Linked DNA regions of Acidithiobacillus ferrooxidans ATCC 23270. The protein of the gene in region 2 interacts with the protein of the main gene of each other region in a pairwise test. Links are inferred from orthologs where the notes say so. Each region holds a gene or a part of one and is shown on either strand. Other genes may lie near its edges.

Evidence for each region.
Region 1: the proteins of bioH (region 2) and acpP interact in binary tests that used the Escherichia coli proteins (3 or more experiments, as listed by UniProt). The link is inferred for Acidithiobacillus ferrooxidans ATCC 23270 from one-to-one orthologs.

Annotation. Positions count from the first base shown.
Region 1 is NC_011761.1:1,661,064-1,667,915, forward strand. The notes cover bases 3,168-5,879. They hold acpP (acyl carrier protein), read left to right. Parts: upstream 3,168-4,255; coding sequence 4,256-4,504; downstream 4,505-5,879. Other genes in these bases: fabD (ACP S-malonyltransferase), read left to right, coding at 3,168-3,422; fabG (3-oxoacyl-ACP reductase FabG), read left to right, coding at 3,422-4,171; fabF (beta-ketoacyl-ACP synthase II), read left to right, coding at 4,541-5,782; pabC (aminodeoxychorismate lyase), read left to right, coding at 5,812-5,879. In the rest of the region: AFE_RS08805 (YceD family protein), read left to right, coding at 1-219; rpmF (50S ribosomal protein L32), read left to right, coding at 259-444; phosphate acyltransferase PlsX, read left to right, coding at 482-1,507; AFE_RS08820 (beta-ketoacyl-ACP synthase III), read left to right, coding at 1,504-2,448; more of fabD, read left to right, coding at 2,487-3,167; more of pabC, read left to right, coding at 5,880-6,645. UniProt on the Escherichia coli protein: Carrier of the growing fatty acid chain in fatty acid biosynthesis.
Region 2 is NC_011761.1:216,283-225,904, reverse strand. The notes cover bases 2,050-5,048. They hold bioH (pimeloyl-ACP methyl ester esterase BioH), read right to left. Parts: upstream 3,932-5,048; coding sequence 3,167-3,931; downstream 2,050-3,166. Other genes in these bases: bioF (8-amino-7-oxononanoate synthase), read right to left, coding at 3,928-5,048; bioC (malonyl-ACP O-methyltransferase BioC), read right to left, coding at 2,292-3,170; bioD (dethiobiotin synthase), read right to left, coding at 2,050-2,295. Also shown: aat (leucyl/phenylalanyl-tRNA--protein transferase), read right to left, coding at 1-534; protease HtpX, read right to left, coding at 581-1,477; more of bioD, read right to left, coding at 1,591-2,049; more of bioF, read right to left, coding at 5,049-5,097; AFE_RS01130 (ComF family protein), read left to right, coding at 5,209-5,922; tRNA (uridine(34)/cytosine(34)/5-carboxymethylaminomethyluridine(34)-2'-O)-methyltransferase TrmL, read left to right, coding at 5,933-6,448; ovoA (5-histidylcysteine sulfoxide synthase), read left to right, coding at 6,492-8,600; AFE_RS01115 (pyridoxal phosphate-dependent aminotransferase), read left to right, coding at 8,597-9,622. UniProt on the Escherichia coli protein: The physiological role of BioH is to remove the methyl group introduced by BioC when the pimeloyl moiety is complete. It allows to synthesize pimeloyl-ACP via the fatty acid synthetic pathway through the hydrolysis of the ester bonds of pimeloyl-ACP esters.

The DNA.
Region 1 (6,852 bases), 1.4 Mb from region 2 along the record:
TCCGTAATGGTACACAGCGGATTGGCAGAGCAAGAGTCTGCGGTGATCGCGCTGGACCCTGATCTGGAAGTGGTCCTTGCGGAAGACGGGGTTGTCGCCCAGCAAAGCTGGCTGGAGGACGAAGTGCTGTTAGCCCTGCCCATGATTCCGCGCTGTGAGGATTGGAAGTCGGGTGTTTGTCCGGTTACCGGGCTTGAGCCGTCAATGGTTGTAAAGTGAAGTGCAGTACATCTTGAATACAGATTGGAGAATTGAGTCATGGCCGTTCCACAAAGTAAAACTTCCCGTTCACGTCGTGATATGCGGCGCGCCCACGATTTTTTGGTAACGGTAAACCGTTCCGTATGCGCCAACTGCGGAGCAGCCAAACTGCCCCATCATGTATGCCCCGAATGTGGTTTCTATAAAGGTCGCGAGATCGTGAAGAAGGCGGTCGAAGCCTGACCAGGCTGCCGCGCCAGAGCGTCCCGGAGACTTCGCGATGCCGCATATTGCGGTAGATGCCATGAGTGGCGATTCCGGCCCGTCGACAGTGGTGCTTGCCATCCGTGATCTGCTCGAGGATCACCCCGATGTCATATTTCACCTGGTCGGTGATACGGTTTCCCTTCAGACGGAGCTGGAGAAAGCACACCTCCACGGATCGGATCAGGTCGTCGTGCACCACGCCAGCCAGGTGGTGGCAATGGATGAGACGCCGTCCCAGGCCCTGAGGGGCAAAAGGGACTCGTCTATGCATGTCGCCATCAGTCTGGTGCGGGAAGGGCATGCCGATGCTGTAGTCAGCGCAGGCAACACCGGTGCCCTTATGGCACTTGGAAAAGTGTTTCTTCGCACCATTCCCGGAATTGACCGGCCAGCCATTGCCGCTTTTCTGCCGACGACCACAGGGCGTTTCCTCGCACTGGATCTGGGTGCAAATGTGGATTGTCGCCCGGAACATCTCCTGCAGTTCGCGGTAATGGGCTCGATACTCGCTGAGCGGGTCATGGGTGTGACCAAGCCCCGCGTCGCCCTGCTCAACATCGGCTCTGAAGAGATCAAGGGCAATGAGCAGGTCAAAGAGGCGGCACTTCTGTTGCGTGCCGCCAGGCTGAATTTCATCGGCAATGTAGAAGGTTCAGATATTTACAAGGGAGTCGCGGATGTGGTGGTTTGTGACGGCTTCGTGGGTAATGTGGCGCTCAAGACCTCAGAGGGACTGGCAACGATGATCAGTCACGAACTGCGCGCCAGCTATACCCATGGCTGGTATGGGCGCATTGCTTATCTGATCAATCGTCCCATTCTGCAACGCCTGCGTCGCCGCCTGGATTCCCGTCAATACAACGGCGCCACGCTGCTGGGATTGAACGGGATCGTCATCAAGAGCCACGGAAATGCGGATCGTTTTGCCTTTGCCTGCGCAGTGAAAGTGGCGATCACTGAGGCCAAACACCGCCTGACCCTGCGTATTGCGGAAGTGATCCAGGAGAATCTCGATCCGGCGGTGCGAAACAGCGCGTGAAACCTATTTACAGCCGTATTGTCGCCACTGGCGGCTATCTGCCGGAACGTATTCTCAGCAACCGCGATCTGGAACAGATGGTAGAGACCAGTGATGCCTGGATATTCGCCCGTACCGGCATCCGCTCCCGGCATATCGCCGCTCCCGGCGAGAAGACCGTAGACATGGCGGAAGCGGCTGCGCGCCAGGCGCTGGCCGACGCAGGTCTGAACGCGGCAGATCTGGATCTGATTATCGTGGCGACGACCACTCCAGATCAGATATTCCCCAGTACCGCCTGCCTGCTGCAAGCCCGCCTGGGCAACCGGGGGGCGCCGGCCTTCGACATCCAGGCGGTTTGCACAGGCTTCATCTATGCGCTGGCAACCGCCGATCGCTTCATTCGCAGCGGTGGGGCTAGGCATGCGCTGGTGGTCGGTGTGGAGAGCATGTCCCATATCGTTGACTGGACGGATCGCGGGACGTGTATTCTTTTTGGGGATGGCGCCGGGGCTGTGGTACTCAGTGCCGGTGACCAACCCGGTATTATCTCCACACACATCCATGCCGACGGTGCTTATGCCGACTTACTGCAGGTCCCCGGCGGGGAGACACGGATCGCCATGCAGGGTAATGCAGTATTCCGCGTGGCGGTGCGTACCCTGGGTGAGATTGTACAGGAAACGCTCGCGGCAAATGCCTTGACACCTGCAGAAATTGACTGGCTGGTTCCACATCAGGCCAATATCCGCATTATCGAGGCAACGGCCGACAAGCTGGGCCTGCCTATGGAGCGGGTGGTGACGACGGTGGAACATCATGGTAATACTTCTGCGGCTTCGGTACCTTTAGCCTTGGATGAAGCAGCGCGACGCGGTTGTTTTCAGCCGCGGCAACGGCTTCTGCTGGAAGCATTCGGGGGTGGTTTTACCTGGGGATCCGCACTCCTGCGTTGGGGCTGAAAGCCCTGCATACCAATTTGTATCGAGAGGAGGTTCGCTTGCACGGCTCTATCGCCTTTGTTTTTCCGGGTCAGGGTTCGCAGTCTTTGAATATGCTGGCCGACCTGGCTAACAGTCATCCGTTGGTCAAAGAGGTTTTTGAAGAAGCTTCCGCGCAGTTGGGCGAGGACCTGTGGCGGCTCACGCAGGAGGGGCCCACCGAAAAACTGAGCCAGACCCGCTGGACGCAGCCGGTGATGCTGACTGCCGGATATGCCGTATATCGGGTATGGGAAGAGGAAGGCGGCATCTTTCCCGATTTTGTCGCCGGGCATTCCCTGGGAGAATATACCGCTCTGGTGGTTGCGGATGCGGTGGATTTTGTGGACGCTGTACGCCTGGTCGCGGAACGAGGCCGCCTGATGCAGGAAGCGGTGCCGGAGGGGGTGGGTGCCATGGCAGCCATCATCGGCCTCGGCGACGATGAGGTGAAACAGCTCTGTGCTCAGGAGGCAAGGGGTGAAGTGCTGGCTGCGGCCAATTTCAACGCGCCGGGACAGGTGGTGGCTGCAGGTCATCAGGCGGCCGTCGAGCGGCTGGTGGAGTCGGCACGTGCGGCCGGGGCCAAACGTGTTGTCCTGCTTCCGGTCAGCGTGCCCAGTCATTGCAGCCTGATGGAGCCGGCCGCTGAACGTTTCCAGTCTGCGCTGGAAGCCGTGCAGTTCCGTAGCCCTAGGGCGATGGTGGTACATAACGCCGATGTGCAAAGCCACAACACGCCAGACTCCATCCGTGCCGTACTTGCCAGGCAGTTATATTCGCCGGTGCGCTGGACGGACACGATTCGCCACCTCGCCCGGCAGGGAGCCATGACCTTTGTGGAAATGGGCCCGGGGCGCGTACTGTCGGGCCTGGGGAAACGTATAGAGCCCAGCCTGACCATGCTTCACGTCGAAGATGGCAAAAGCCTCAAGGCTGCCCTGGAGGTGATCTGATGGCAGGATCTTTGGAGGGCCAGCTAGCCCTGGTCACAGGTGGCAGCCGCGGCATCGGACGGGAGATCGCGCACGTACTCGGCAGACAGGGTGCGCGGGTCGTTGCCACGGCAACGACCTCTGCCGGTGCGGAACGGATCAGTGCCGATCTGGCGGCGCAGGGCATCCACGGCGCCGGGATGGCACTGGACGTGACTGATGACGCGGCCATGTCCGCAGTACTCGCGCAGATACAGGCATCCCATGGCGCGCCGGCCATTCTGGTGAACAATGCGGGAATCACCCGGGATCAACTGCTCCTGCGGATGAAGGATGAGGATTGGGATGCTGTCATGGCGACCAATCTGCGCGCGGTATACCGCTTGAGCAAGCTATGCGTGCGCGATATGCTCAAAGCCCGTTTTGGCCGTATCATCAACATTACTTCGATAGTCGGGGTGATGGGGAATGCCGGGCAGACGAATTATGCAGCCGCCAAGGCAGGGGTCGCGGGTTTCACCCGGGCCATGGCGAGGGAGGTGGCGGCCCGGCAGGTGACCGTCAATTGTGTGGCACCAGGCTTTATCAGCACGGACATGACCGAAGGGCTGAATGAAGCGCAGCGCGACACTCTGCTGCAGCAGATTCCTGCGGGAAGGCTGGGGACGGTGGCCGACGTGGCTGCTGCAGTCGCTTATTTGGCGAGCCCGGAAGCAGGTTACGTAACCGGACAGATTCTGCATGTCAATGGTGGCATGTGGATGGGGTAATGCATTCGTAGCTTTACAGGACTGTATGCCCTGTGGTCCAATCTCGCCGACAATAATTTTTCACCGACAGAGGAGCTTCTCCTAATGGATAATGTGGCAGATCGTGTAAAGAAGGTCGTAGTAGAGCAGTTGGGCGTTAATGAGGACGAAGTCACCAATGAGGCGTCCTTTGTTGATGATCTGGGTGCCGACTCGCTGGATACCGTGGAGCTGGTGATGGCGCTGGAAGAAGAATTCGATTGTGAAATCCCCGACGAAGAAGCGGAAAAGATTGCGACCGTGCAACAGGCCATCGACTATGTGTCTGCGCATATTCCAGCCAAGGATGCCTGAGTATTTCCTGACCGGGACGATGAGGAGATCGGGCGTTTGAAGAGACGTGTAGTGATTACGGGTTTGGGGATTGTGTCACCCGTCGGTGTGGGTATCCCGGCGGCGTGGAATTCGATAACCCAGGGACGCAGCGGTATCGGTCGGGTGACCCGACTGGATCCTGCCTCCTACAGTTCCCAGATTGCAGGAGAAGTCCGTGGCTTCGATATTGGTCAGTACATTCCGATCAAGGAAGCCCGCAAGATGGATTTATTTATCCATTACGGCCTCGTGGCGGCTATGGAAGCGGTTGCAGACTCTGGTTTACAGATCGGAGCAGATATTGCAGATCGGGTGGGCGTATCCATCGGCAGTGGTATCGGTGGTCTGCCGGGCATCGAATCCGAGCATCAGGTCGTCACGGAAAGCGGCCCCCGCCGGATCTCGCCTTTCTTTATTCCACGTTGCATCGTCAATATGGTGTCGGGGCACGTTTCCATTATGTATGGGGCCAAAGGGCCCAACATCGCCATGGCGACGGCATGTTCCACCGGCACACATTCCATCGGCGAGGCGGCGCGGCTCATCGAGTATGGCGACGCCGACGTCATGATCGCCGGTGGTGCCGAGGCGGCCGTCAGCCCTTTGGGGTTGGGTGGGTTTTGTGCGGCGCGGGCGCTCTCTACGCGCAACGCCGATCCTGAGAAGGCGAGCCGCCCCTGGGATAAGGATCGGGATGGTTTCGTGCTGGGCGAGGGTGCGGGTGTTCTCATTCTCGAAGAGTATGAATTTGCCCGGCGTCGTGGGGCACGGATCTACGCAGAGTTGGCCGGCTACGGCATGAGCTCCGATGCTTACCATATGACCCAGCCCGCCCCGGGTGGGGAAGGGGCCGTCCGTTGCATGCAGGCCGCGCTGCGTAACGCCTCGGTGTCGCCCGAAATGGTGGGTTATATCAACGCGCACGGGACATCTACCCCGCTGGGAGATCGGTCGGAGACCGATGCGGTACATACCGTATTCGGCGAACATGCACAGCGATTGGCCATGAGCTCCACCAAGTCGATGACAGGTCATCTTCTGGGTGCCGCGGGGGGGGTCGAAGCCATTTTTACGGCGCTCGCGCTTTATCACGGCATTTTGCCGCCCACGATCAATCTGGATCAGGCCGACGAGGGCTGTGACCTGGATTATGTGCCCCTCAAAGCACGAAAAGCGTCCGTAGAAGTTGCTTTAAGCAATTCCTTTGGATTCGGCGGCACCAATAGTTCTCTGGTTTTCCGCCGCTTCCACGACTGATTCGCCAATTGGGGGTGATTGTCGCCACCATGGATGGAGATCCCCTCGTGGCGGGGGCGTGCGATGCTACCCTGGACCGTGCGTTACATTACGGCGACGGGCTTTTTGAAACCATTGCAGTGATCAGGGGTGTCCCCCTGTTTTGGGAGGAGCATCTGGCGCGACTCGAGCGTGGCGCGACCATTCTGAATATTCCGGCACCTCATCCGGAAGTCTGGCGCGAAGATTTACGGACGGCGCTGGATGCTATCCCGGCGCAGCCGCGCCTTCTCCTTAAACTGACCCTCGGTCGTGGACCAGGGCCGGGGTACGGCAGCGCCGGCGCGGGCCCTCCCCGCCGCTATCTGTGGTTGTCCCGGTGGCCGGAGCGAAACCCGCACTACTGGAACCCCGGCATCTCCGCCGCAGCCTGCGAGGTCGCCTTGCTCACCGGCGCGCCGTATCTCGGCGTCAAATCTCTCAATCGCCTGAACCAGGTTATGGCCCGGGATGCCCTGGCCCCCGAATATGCCGAGGGGGTCATGATGGACCAGTCGGGACTGTTGCGCGAGGGCATCATGTCCAATCTGTTTTGGGTAATGACTGGTGTTGTCCATACTCCGGAGCTGGAAAACGGCGGCATCGCTGGTGTTCAGCGGGCCGCCATTCTGGCATGGTTGCAGGCCCATGGCGTGCCGACCCGCTTGGGCCACTGGCCACTGACGGTGCTTCAGGATGCTGACGAAATATTTTTCAGCAACAGTCTCATCGGTGTCTGGCCCGTGCGCTACTTCATGGGGCGCGAATTACCCGGGCATGACGGACCTATAACATCCGTCCTCCTCGCATGGACTCGGGAAATGGGTCTGGGGCCACAACCGTGACCCGCAGACGTATGGTGGTTCTGCTCATTCTTCTGACCGTATTATTTCCTGTCGGATTTTACGGCATCGGCATGTATTGGCCGAAAACTCTACCGGCGAAGGGGGTGACGGTCCCTATCCCCCTTGGCGCCAGTGACGCGCAGAGTATCGCCAGCCTGGCGCGTTCCGGGGTGCTGCCATACCCGCGCCTGTTTCATCTGGCTTGGG
Region 2 (9,622 bases):
GAGAGCCAGCCGGGAGGCATCGGGCACCCGACTGAACATGGACTCCCCGAAAAAAAGTCCGCCGAGGGCTACGCCGTAAAGTCCCCCGACCAGACGGTCCTGCTGATAGACTTCTATGGAATGTGCTGCTCCGGCCGCGAACAGGTCCAGGTAGGCGGCCCGCACCGCCGGGGTAATCCAGGTATCTCCCTGCCCTGGGCGCGGCGCTGCGCAAGCGTCGATGACACCGGCAAAATTGCTGTCCATGCGATATTGCCAGTCACGGTTACGGGCGGATTTGCGCAGACTGCGACTGACGTGTATCGCCGGGGGCTCGAGAATACCGCGGGGATCAGGTGACCACCAGAGAATGGGGTCTTCCTCGCCGAACCAGGGAAAGATGCCGTGGGCATAGGCCAGGAGCAGGCGTTCCCTGGATAAATCGCCGCCGATGGCGACCAGGTTGCCGTCGGCCTGCTCCGGGTCGGGGAAGGGGGCTGACCGGTCATGGCATTGCAGGAGGACCGGACGGACGCCCTCAGGGCGCAACTGCACTGCCTCCTGGCTGCATCAAAGACCAATTCCTCCATCGCGATACCAACTACTGGTAACTATAACCGTTTTGCAACGCCCGCAGAGCTGCCACCCGCGCCTCCAGACTGGGATGGGTGGCAAACCAACCGCGCCAGCTTCCGGAAATGTAGGCCGTCGCCATGGGATCGCGCACCACATCATGCACCACATGCAGGGCTTCCGCGCCCCGCTGCAGTTTTTGCAGGGCCGAGATCATCGGAGCCACGCCTACCTGCTCGGCGGCAAAACGATCCGCCGCGAACTCCCGACGGCGCGAAAACCAAGTGATGGGAATCAGCGCCAGGAAAGACAGGCCGATCTGCAGCACTATGGATACCGCAAAAGCAACCATGGGCCGGTCATCAAACTGCCGCGCGGCGAGCATGGACAACCAGAATACAAACGTATTCATCAGCCCCTGCAGCAAGGTGGTACTCACCATGTCGCCATTGTATACGTGCCCCATCTCATGGGCCAGTACCGCCCGCACCTCATTGTCGCTGAGGAGATTGACCAGGCCGCTGCTGACCGCCACCATGCTGTGGTTGCGCCCCGGTCCGGTGGCGAAGGCGTTAGGCTCATCATTCCAGTACACCCAGACTTCCGGCATGCGAATACCCAAACGATTGGCGAGCTGCGCCACTGAATCGTATACCAGATGTTCCTTGGCCGATTGCGGCGCATCGATGCGTTGCATCTGCAGGCCCGCGCGCGCCAGATGTTTCGACATCAGTAGCGAAATAAAGGCGCCGCCAAAACCGATCAGCAGCGCCCAGAGCAGGTCCGCGCCACTCACCGACCCGCGGAGGTCGACACCGAAGATCGGCAAAATGAAGTTGACCAGAATAGTAAAACTGATCGACAGGCTGACGAATATCAGCAGATTCGTCACCACCAACAGCAGTATGCTCTTGAATGATTTCATGACACGCACGCTCCATCAGAATACACCGACCTTACCGCGACGACTGAATTTCCACCCTGACATCGCGGCCGCTTGCCTTTTGTTTTTTATGACAATACGGAAACAGTCTAACATCAATACAGGACATCAGGAAGGGATAGACAAGGGCTCAGGATGGCGGGAGACCAGTGTGGCGCGTAAGGCAGCACCCCCAGACAGGGCGCCGCCAGCCGCCCTTGCAAGGTCTCCAATGTGCCCACCGCGACTGCGGGATTCAGGGTGTTTGCCACCCACCCGGCCAAGCGCAGTCCCCGTGCGCGGATGGCTTCGACGCTCAGCAGCGTGTGGTTGATGGCACCGAGCCGCAAGCCCACCACCAACAGCACAGGAAAATGCAGATCCCTGGCCAGTTCGGCAACGCCCCAGTCATCGCCCAATGGGGTAAGAAAACCACCGGCACCCTCCACCAGCACACAATCCATCGCCGCGGATTGCATCCGGACGAAAGCCGCCACCCGCCCACGCTCGACGGTGACGCCCGCCTGATGTGCCGCCCAGTGGGGCGCCACTGGCGGGTCGAAAGCATAGAGACCCGTTTCGGCAACACTGCGCGGGGGCTGGCTGGCGGCGCGCAAAATTTCCACGTCCTCCCAGGTACCGTCGGCCTCGACTCCAGAAACAATGGGTTTGAGGGCCGCCACCAGCATTCCGTGCTGCGCGCATTTGTGCGCGAGGGCAGCGGTGACAGCGGTTTTGCCGACACCCGTATCCGTACCGGTAACCAATAGTCCACGCAGTGGACCCGCATGCCGACGCGGCGAGGGATGCTCCCCGGTCATGGACGGCGTCGCAGCCGCGTGAGAGGAAAAACGATACTACCGTCTTCACGCGGAAGGGCGCGCGGTCCGCTGCCCCAAGCATGTCCGTAGACGACTTCATAGGTGGCAGGCAGGCGGCCGTCGGCGCGAAAATCCTCGTAGGCCTGCCGCAGTGCCTGCAGGCGGCGGGGGGTGAGCAGGCCACGGGCGCGACCTGCGGCGGCATTGGTGGCACCGATATTCCGCAGATCCCGCAGGAGATCGTCTACCGCCGCATAGGTGAGCTGATAACGTTCCACATCCAGGACGGGCATTTCGTAGCCCTGACGCACCAAGGCATCGCCAATATCATGCATGTCGATGAAGTGACTGACATGGGACTGGTCGTCTACTGCCGCAAAGGCCTGACGCAGTTCTTTGAGGGTGTCCGGACCGAGGGTGCTGAACATGAGCAGGCCGCCGGGACGCAGCACCCGTGCAAACTCGCGTAATACCTGATCCAGATCATTGCACCACTGAATGGACATGTTGGCGTAGAGCAGGTCGATGCTGGCCGTCGCCAGCGGTAAATTTTCCGCGTCGCCCTGGCAGAAATACTGACGTTGACGCCAGCCTTTACGACGCCGGGCCTGCTGTAACATGTTCGACGCCAGATCCAGGGCAAGCAGCCGCGCACGCGGATAACGGCGATTGAGACGGCGGCTTTGCAAGCCGGTACCACTGCCCATATCGAGTATCCATTGGGGTTCCAGCTTGACGAGGTCCAGTCGCTCAATGAGCTGCGCGCCGACCTGATCCTGCAAGACGGCACTGGTTTCATACCCGGCCGCTGCCTGCTCGAAAGCCCGCCGCACGGCGCGTTTTTCCATGAAAAAGGACGGGTTGCCGGAACTCATCCCCAGGTCTCCAGCAGCGCATTGGCGCAGGCTTCGGGGTGAGACAGAAAAGGGGCGTGACCAGCCTGTTCCAGGAGAGTAAACCGGCTGCCGGTCAGATGCTGGTGGAGATACTCACCGGCGCCGACGGGTACGATCCGATCCTGTCGCCCATGCACGATATGCACCGGCATGGGCACTCTGCTCAGTTGGCTGCGCAAATCCACCTCCCGCAGCAGGCCCAGCCCATCGGCAAGACAGGCCTGATCCGGCATGGGCCAGGAGGTGCTGAGGCCCTCCAGAACACGGCGTCCTTGTGGATCGTTCAACACTTGCAGGGCGAGGAAGCGCCGCCGGGTACCCTGGGGATCTACGCGCAGGCGTTGCGCGAAATCCTCCAGAGTCGCGGCAGGGATGGCCGGAGACCAGTCGGGGCGCTGGCAAAAGGCGGGAGAACTGGATACCAGCACCAGTCCCGCCAATAATTCGGGGTGCTGCAAGGCGATGCCCAGGGCCAACAAGCCCCCGAGAGACCAGCCGAGCAACAGGGGCTTGGGGGCCTCCTGAGCAAGCATCTGGCGGAGACTCTCCAGACTGGCAGACCAAGCCAGACCGGAGGGCGCACAGGGCGTCTGTCCGTGACCGGGGAGATCGTAGCTGATGCAGGTGAAATGGGTATCCAGAAGGGACCGCCAGGAAGCGAAGACCCGGCTTTCCATTCCCCAGCCATGGAGCAGCACCAGCGGACGTCCCCGACCACTGACCTGACGCGCCCAGTTCACAGGACCTCCCGGAGCGTGGTAGCCAGAAGCTCGATATCATCATGACTGTGCGCCGCACTGAGGGTGATACGCAGACGGGCGCTATCGGCAGGCACCGTGGGCGGCCGCACCGCCGGGCAGTAAAGGCCGGCACGGCGCAATTGGGCGCTGACCGTCAGCGCCCGCCGCGCATCGCCCAACAGGAGACCCTGAATAGGTGTCTCGCTGGCCAACCAGGGGGCATCGGGCACTTGCGCACGCAGATGCTGCCGGTGCTGTGTCAGGCGCTCGCGCCTGGCATCCCCATGCCGTAAAAGGTCGAGCGCGACGAGGGCGGCGGCCGCCAGGGCGGAGGGCAGGGCGGTATGGTAGATGAAGCTGCGGGCGCGATTACGCAGGAGATCCACCACGTCCTGACTCCCCGCCACGAAGGCGCCGTAAACACCGAAGGCCTTACCCAGGGTGCCCATGATGACGTCTACCCCGTGGATGTCCATATTCCAGTGCGCCGCGGTGCCTTGTCCCTCCGTCCCCAACACTCCAAAGGCATGGGCCTCGTCGAGAATGATCCCTGCGCCATACTGCTGCGCCAAGGTGGCGAGTTCAGGGAGCGGGGCGATGTCACCATCCATGCTGAACACCCCGTCCGTGATGATCCAGGCCTGCCCCCGGCCGCCGCGTTCCAACCATTGCGCCAGATGGGTCATATCGCCATGCCGGTAGCGATGCAGGCGCGCGCCGGAGAGACGCACCCCGTCCACCAGAGAGGCGTGGTTGAGACGGTCGGCGTAGACCCGATCACCGCGCCCGACCAGCGTGGAGATGACCCCCAGATTGGCCAGATAACCGCTACCAAAGAGCAGCGCCGCCTCCACTCCCAGCCAGCGGGCCAGGGCGTTCGCCAGCACGGCATGGGCGGGCCGCTCGCCACCGAGCAAGGGCGCGGCACCAGCCCCTACCCCACTCTGCTGAATCTCGGCGATGGCGGCATCACGTAAGGCCGACTCTGCGCTCAGGCCCAGATAATCATTACTGGCGAAGGACAGGAGCGGTTCGCCCCGCGTCCCCACAAAAGTGGGCGGCCCGCGCTCCGGCGCAGGTTGCAGTACCTGCAACTCCCGCCAGAGGTCGTGTGCACGCAAGGCGGACAATTCAGCGCGCCATGATTCTTCCCGTTCGCTATGCATAGTTTCTTATAGGGAGGGGCCTGTGCCTTGTCAATGGAGTGCTGGAGCGGGAGAATCGTAGCCGGTGACGATACTCGCCCTGCCAGATGGCTAAACAACCCAAGGAACTTCTTGCAACGGATTCTTCCACACCTGTCCCGGCTATATGACGCAGCGGGGCGTTTCAACCACTGGCTCTTCCCGGAACGCTGTCGTGCCTGCGGTGCGCCTGGCGCTCCGCTCTGCGCCGGCTGCTTCGGCGACTGGCCGCGCCTGCCCGCCGAGCGCTGCAGCTATTGCGCGCTACCTTTGCTGGACAATGGGGACTGCCCGGTCTGCTCGGTGGAAGCCCCCGCCTATGACCATGTCTATACCCCGTTTATCTATGCCGAACCCCTGAACACCGCCATCATCGCGTGGAAGTTTCAGCGGCGTCTGGACTGGACCAGACCTCTGGCTGACGCCTGGGCCAGTGCCTGGGGCGAACATCCGCCGTCCCGCCCGGAAGCGCTGCTGCCCGTGCCCCTGCATCGCCGGCGTCTGCGCGAACGCGGTTACAACCAGTCCATGCTGCTCGCCCGCCACTGGGGCAAGCGCTGGAGAATCCCGGTCATTCCTGGTGCGTTACGGCGGCGCCGCAGTACCGGCCATCAGCTTGGACTGAGCGCGGCCACCCGGCGGGAGAACCTGGATGCAGCCTTTGCCCTGCGCGAGCGCGTTCCGGATCATGTCGCCGTCGTCGATGACGTACTCACGACCGGAACCACTGCCGCCCAGATTGCCAGCACCCTGCGGGCTGCCGGTGTACAGCGCATTGACGTCTGGGTGCTCGCCCGTGCCCTCTGAGAGCCCATTGATGCTTGAGTCATTTTTGCACGTCATCCTGTATGAGCCGGAAATACCCCCCAATACCGGCAATATCATCCGCCTTTGCGCCAATACCGGAGCCACCCTGCATCTCGTCGAGCCTTTGGGCTTCGCCTGGGATGACCGCCGCCTGCGCCGCGCCGGGCTGGATTACCACGAATTTGCGCAAGTGCATCGCCATGCGGACTGGGCGAGCTGCCGGGCATTTTTAGGCGATGCGCATGTCTTTGCATTCAGCACCAAGGGAACGCAGTTCTATCACGACGTTGCGTACCAGCCCGGCGACGCGCTGCTTTTCGGCCCGGAGACCCGCGGCTTGCCTGCCCACCTCCTGAACAGCCTGCCCGCCAGGCAGGTACTGCGCCTGCCCATGCGCTCCGGCCAACGCAGCCTGAATCTGTCCAACGCCTGTGCTGTCGCCGTCTTCGAGGCCTGGCGGCAGATGGACTATTGCGGTGGTCTACATTCACCCCGGGGCACAGGATCAGATGGTATCCTGTGGTAAACTGATCGGTCAGAACACCAAGAGCTCATAACAGGGGGAATCCATGGCGCGTACACGTATCGCTGCGCTCCGTCTCGATGGCGAGGATGCAGAGCAAAAGCGGGAAGAGATTCGCAGGACCTTTCACGAGACTTTTTCGCTGTATGAACAGCTTTTCGATCACCTGGCAGAACCGGCGGCGTGGTATGAGAAGGCCATTCCCCTGCGTCATCCCCTGATCTTCTATTTCGGCCATAGCGCCACCTTCTATGTAAACAAGCTCCAGGTGGCCGGCCTGATCGGACGGCGCCTCGATCCACGTTTGGAGTCCGTTTTTGCGGTCGGCGTCGATGAAATGTCCTGGGATGACCTGGACGAAACCCATTATGACTGGCCCTCCGTCGATGACGTCCGTCAGTACCGGCAGCGGGTGCGGGAACTGGTGGACGGCCTGATCGGCGAGACGCCCCTGTCCCTGCCCATCACCTGGGATTCGCCGTGGTGGGTGATCCTCATGGGGATTGAGCATGAAAACATCCATCTGGAAACCAGTTCGGTGCTCATGCGGCAACTGCCCCTGTCCCGCGTCCGCCCCGTGGAAGCCTTCCGTCCCTGGACCCCCGCGGGGGCCGCGCCGGACAACATCCTGCAGGCCGTGGCGGGTGGCGCCGTCCGTCTGGGCAAAGAACGCGCTGATCCCCGTTATGGCTGGGATAATGAATATGGTCTTCATCAGGCGGCACTACAGCCCTTTCATGCCTCCCGCTTTTTGGTGAGCAATCAGGAATTCCTGGCTTTCGTGGAGCAGGATGGCTACAGCGACAGCCGCTGGTGGACCGCGGAGGGCGATCGCTGGCGCCGCTTCAGCCAGGCGCGGCACCCGACTTTCTGGGTCCCGGATCAGGACACCTGGCGGCTGCGCCTGATCGCGGAGGAACGCCCCATGCCGTGGAACTGGCCGGTGGAGGTGAACGCGCTGGAAGCCGACGCCTTCTGCCGCTGGAAATCGGCCGGGACCCGTCAGAGCCTGCGTCTGCCCAGCGAGGATGAGTGGCGGCGTCTGCGTGACCTCAGCGGACTGGCGGACAGTGATGCCTGGGATGATGCGGTGCCTGGCAATATCGGACTCGCCGCAGGCTGCTCGCCCTGCCCCGTAGATCAATTCAGACAAGGGGATTTCTACGATGCGGTCGGCAACGTCTGGCAATGGACCGCGACGCCCATCTACCCCTTTCCCGGTTTCGAGGTGCATCCGGTTTATGATGACTTCACGGTGCCCACCTTCGACCAGCAGCACAATCTCATCAAGGGCGGCTCATTCATCAGTCTCGGCAACGAAATGCAGCGGGAGGCCCGCTATGCCTTCCGCCGCCATTTCTTCCAGCATGCGGGATTCCGCTATGTCGCCTCGCCCAATGCGCTGCCTGAGGTACCGGTCTATGAGAGTGACGCCCTGGTCTCCCAGTATGCGGAATTTCACTATGGGCGCGAATACTATGGGGTGGCCAATTTTGCGGCAAAGGTCGTGGGAATCGCGGTGGAGGCTATGGCCGGCAGGCCTTTACGTCGCGCTCTGGACATCGGTTGTGCCGTAGGCCGCGGTAGTTTTGAACTGGCAAGGCATTGCCCCGAGGTCACCGGCCTCGACTTCTCGGCACGCTTCATCAGCGTAGGCGTGCAACTGCGCGAGCGCGGACACTTCTCCTACACCCTGACCGAAGAGGGTGAACTGCAAAGCTATCAAACGGCGGATCTCGCCACCCTGGGGCTAACCGGGGCTGCAAACCGGGTCCGCTTCTTTCAGGCCGACGCCTGCAATCTGAAGCCCCTGTACCGGGATTATGATCTGGTGGTGGCGGCCAACCTCATCGACCGTCTGCACCACCCCCGCAAATTTCTGGAGGACATCGCCGACCGCATCCTTCCCGGCGGTTTACTGGTCATCACGTCGCCCTACACCTGGTTGGAAGAATATACCGCGCGGTCGGAGTGGCTCGGCGGTTTCAAACGAGATGGAGAGAATCTGAGCACCTTCGACGCCCTGCGGGAAATTTTGTCCGGACCATTCCGTCTGCGCGATGGCAGCCCGCAGGATCTGCCCTTCGTCATCCGCGAAACGGCGCGCAAATATCAGCACAGCATCGCGCAGGTGACCATCTGGGAACGCTTATGAGCGCGGAACGGGGCGGCGCCGACTTCGACAGGGTCATTCCACGACGCGGAACCGGATGCCTCAAATGGGATGGTGCGGCAGAACGTTTTGGCGCCGAAGTGCTGCCCATGTGGGTGGCGGACATGGATTTCGCCGCACCCGACGCGGTCATCGCCGCTTTGCAGGAACGCCTGAATCATCCCGTTTTCGGTTATCCGGGCAATGAAGGGACCATGTTGCAGGCCGCCGCCGATTGGCTGGCCAGACGCCATGACTGGCGGCCGGAAAACGACGCGATCGCCTGCATCAGCGGTGTCGTTCCCGCCCTTTACGCAGCCGTACGTGCCTTCACCCGACCGGGCGAGGCGATCATCGTCATGCCTCCCATTTATCCGCCGTTCATGACTGCAGTGGAGGACAACGGGCGGGAATTGCTGCTGGCTCCGCTGATCGCGGATGACACCGGCCATTACCGCATGAACTGGGATGCCCTGGAAATCGCCGTCCAGCGGGCCAAACTGTTGCTCCTCTGCTCGCCCCACAACCCGGTGGGGCGAGTCTGGACAGCGGAAGAACTGCAACGACTGGGCACACTTTGCGCCGATGCCGGCTGCGTGGTGGTCAGCGATGAAATCCATGCCGACCTCAGTCAGCATCCGCACTGCCCTTTCCCCAGTCGCTTCCCACGCTCGATCCTCCTGACCTCTGCCGGCAAAAGCTTCAATCTGGCGGGACTGGGTGGCGGGGTCAGCGTTATCCCCGACGCCGGGCTGCGTCGCACCTTTCTGACTGAAGTCCGGCGCAGTCAGATTCAGCACACCAACCTCTTCGCCCTGACCGCCATGACCTGCGCCTGGCACCGCGGCGCAGAATGGCAGTCCGCATTGCGCGGTTATCTGGCGGACAACGCCCGTTTCATCAGCGAATACCTGGTGCGGGAGCTACCCGAGGTCGGCTATCGGCAACCGGAGTTCGGGTACCTCGCCTGGCTGGACGTGCATCATTACGGCAACGATGAGACGCTGGCGCGGCGTCTGCTGCAA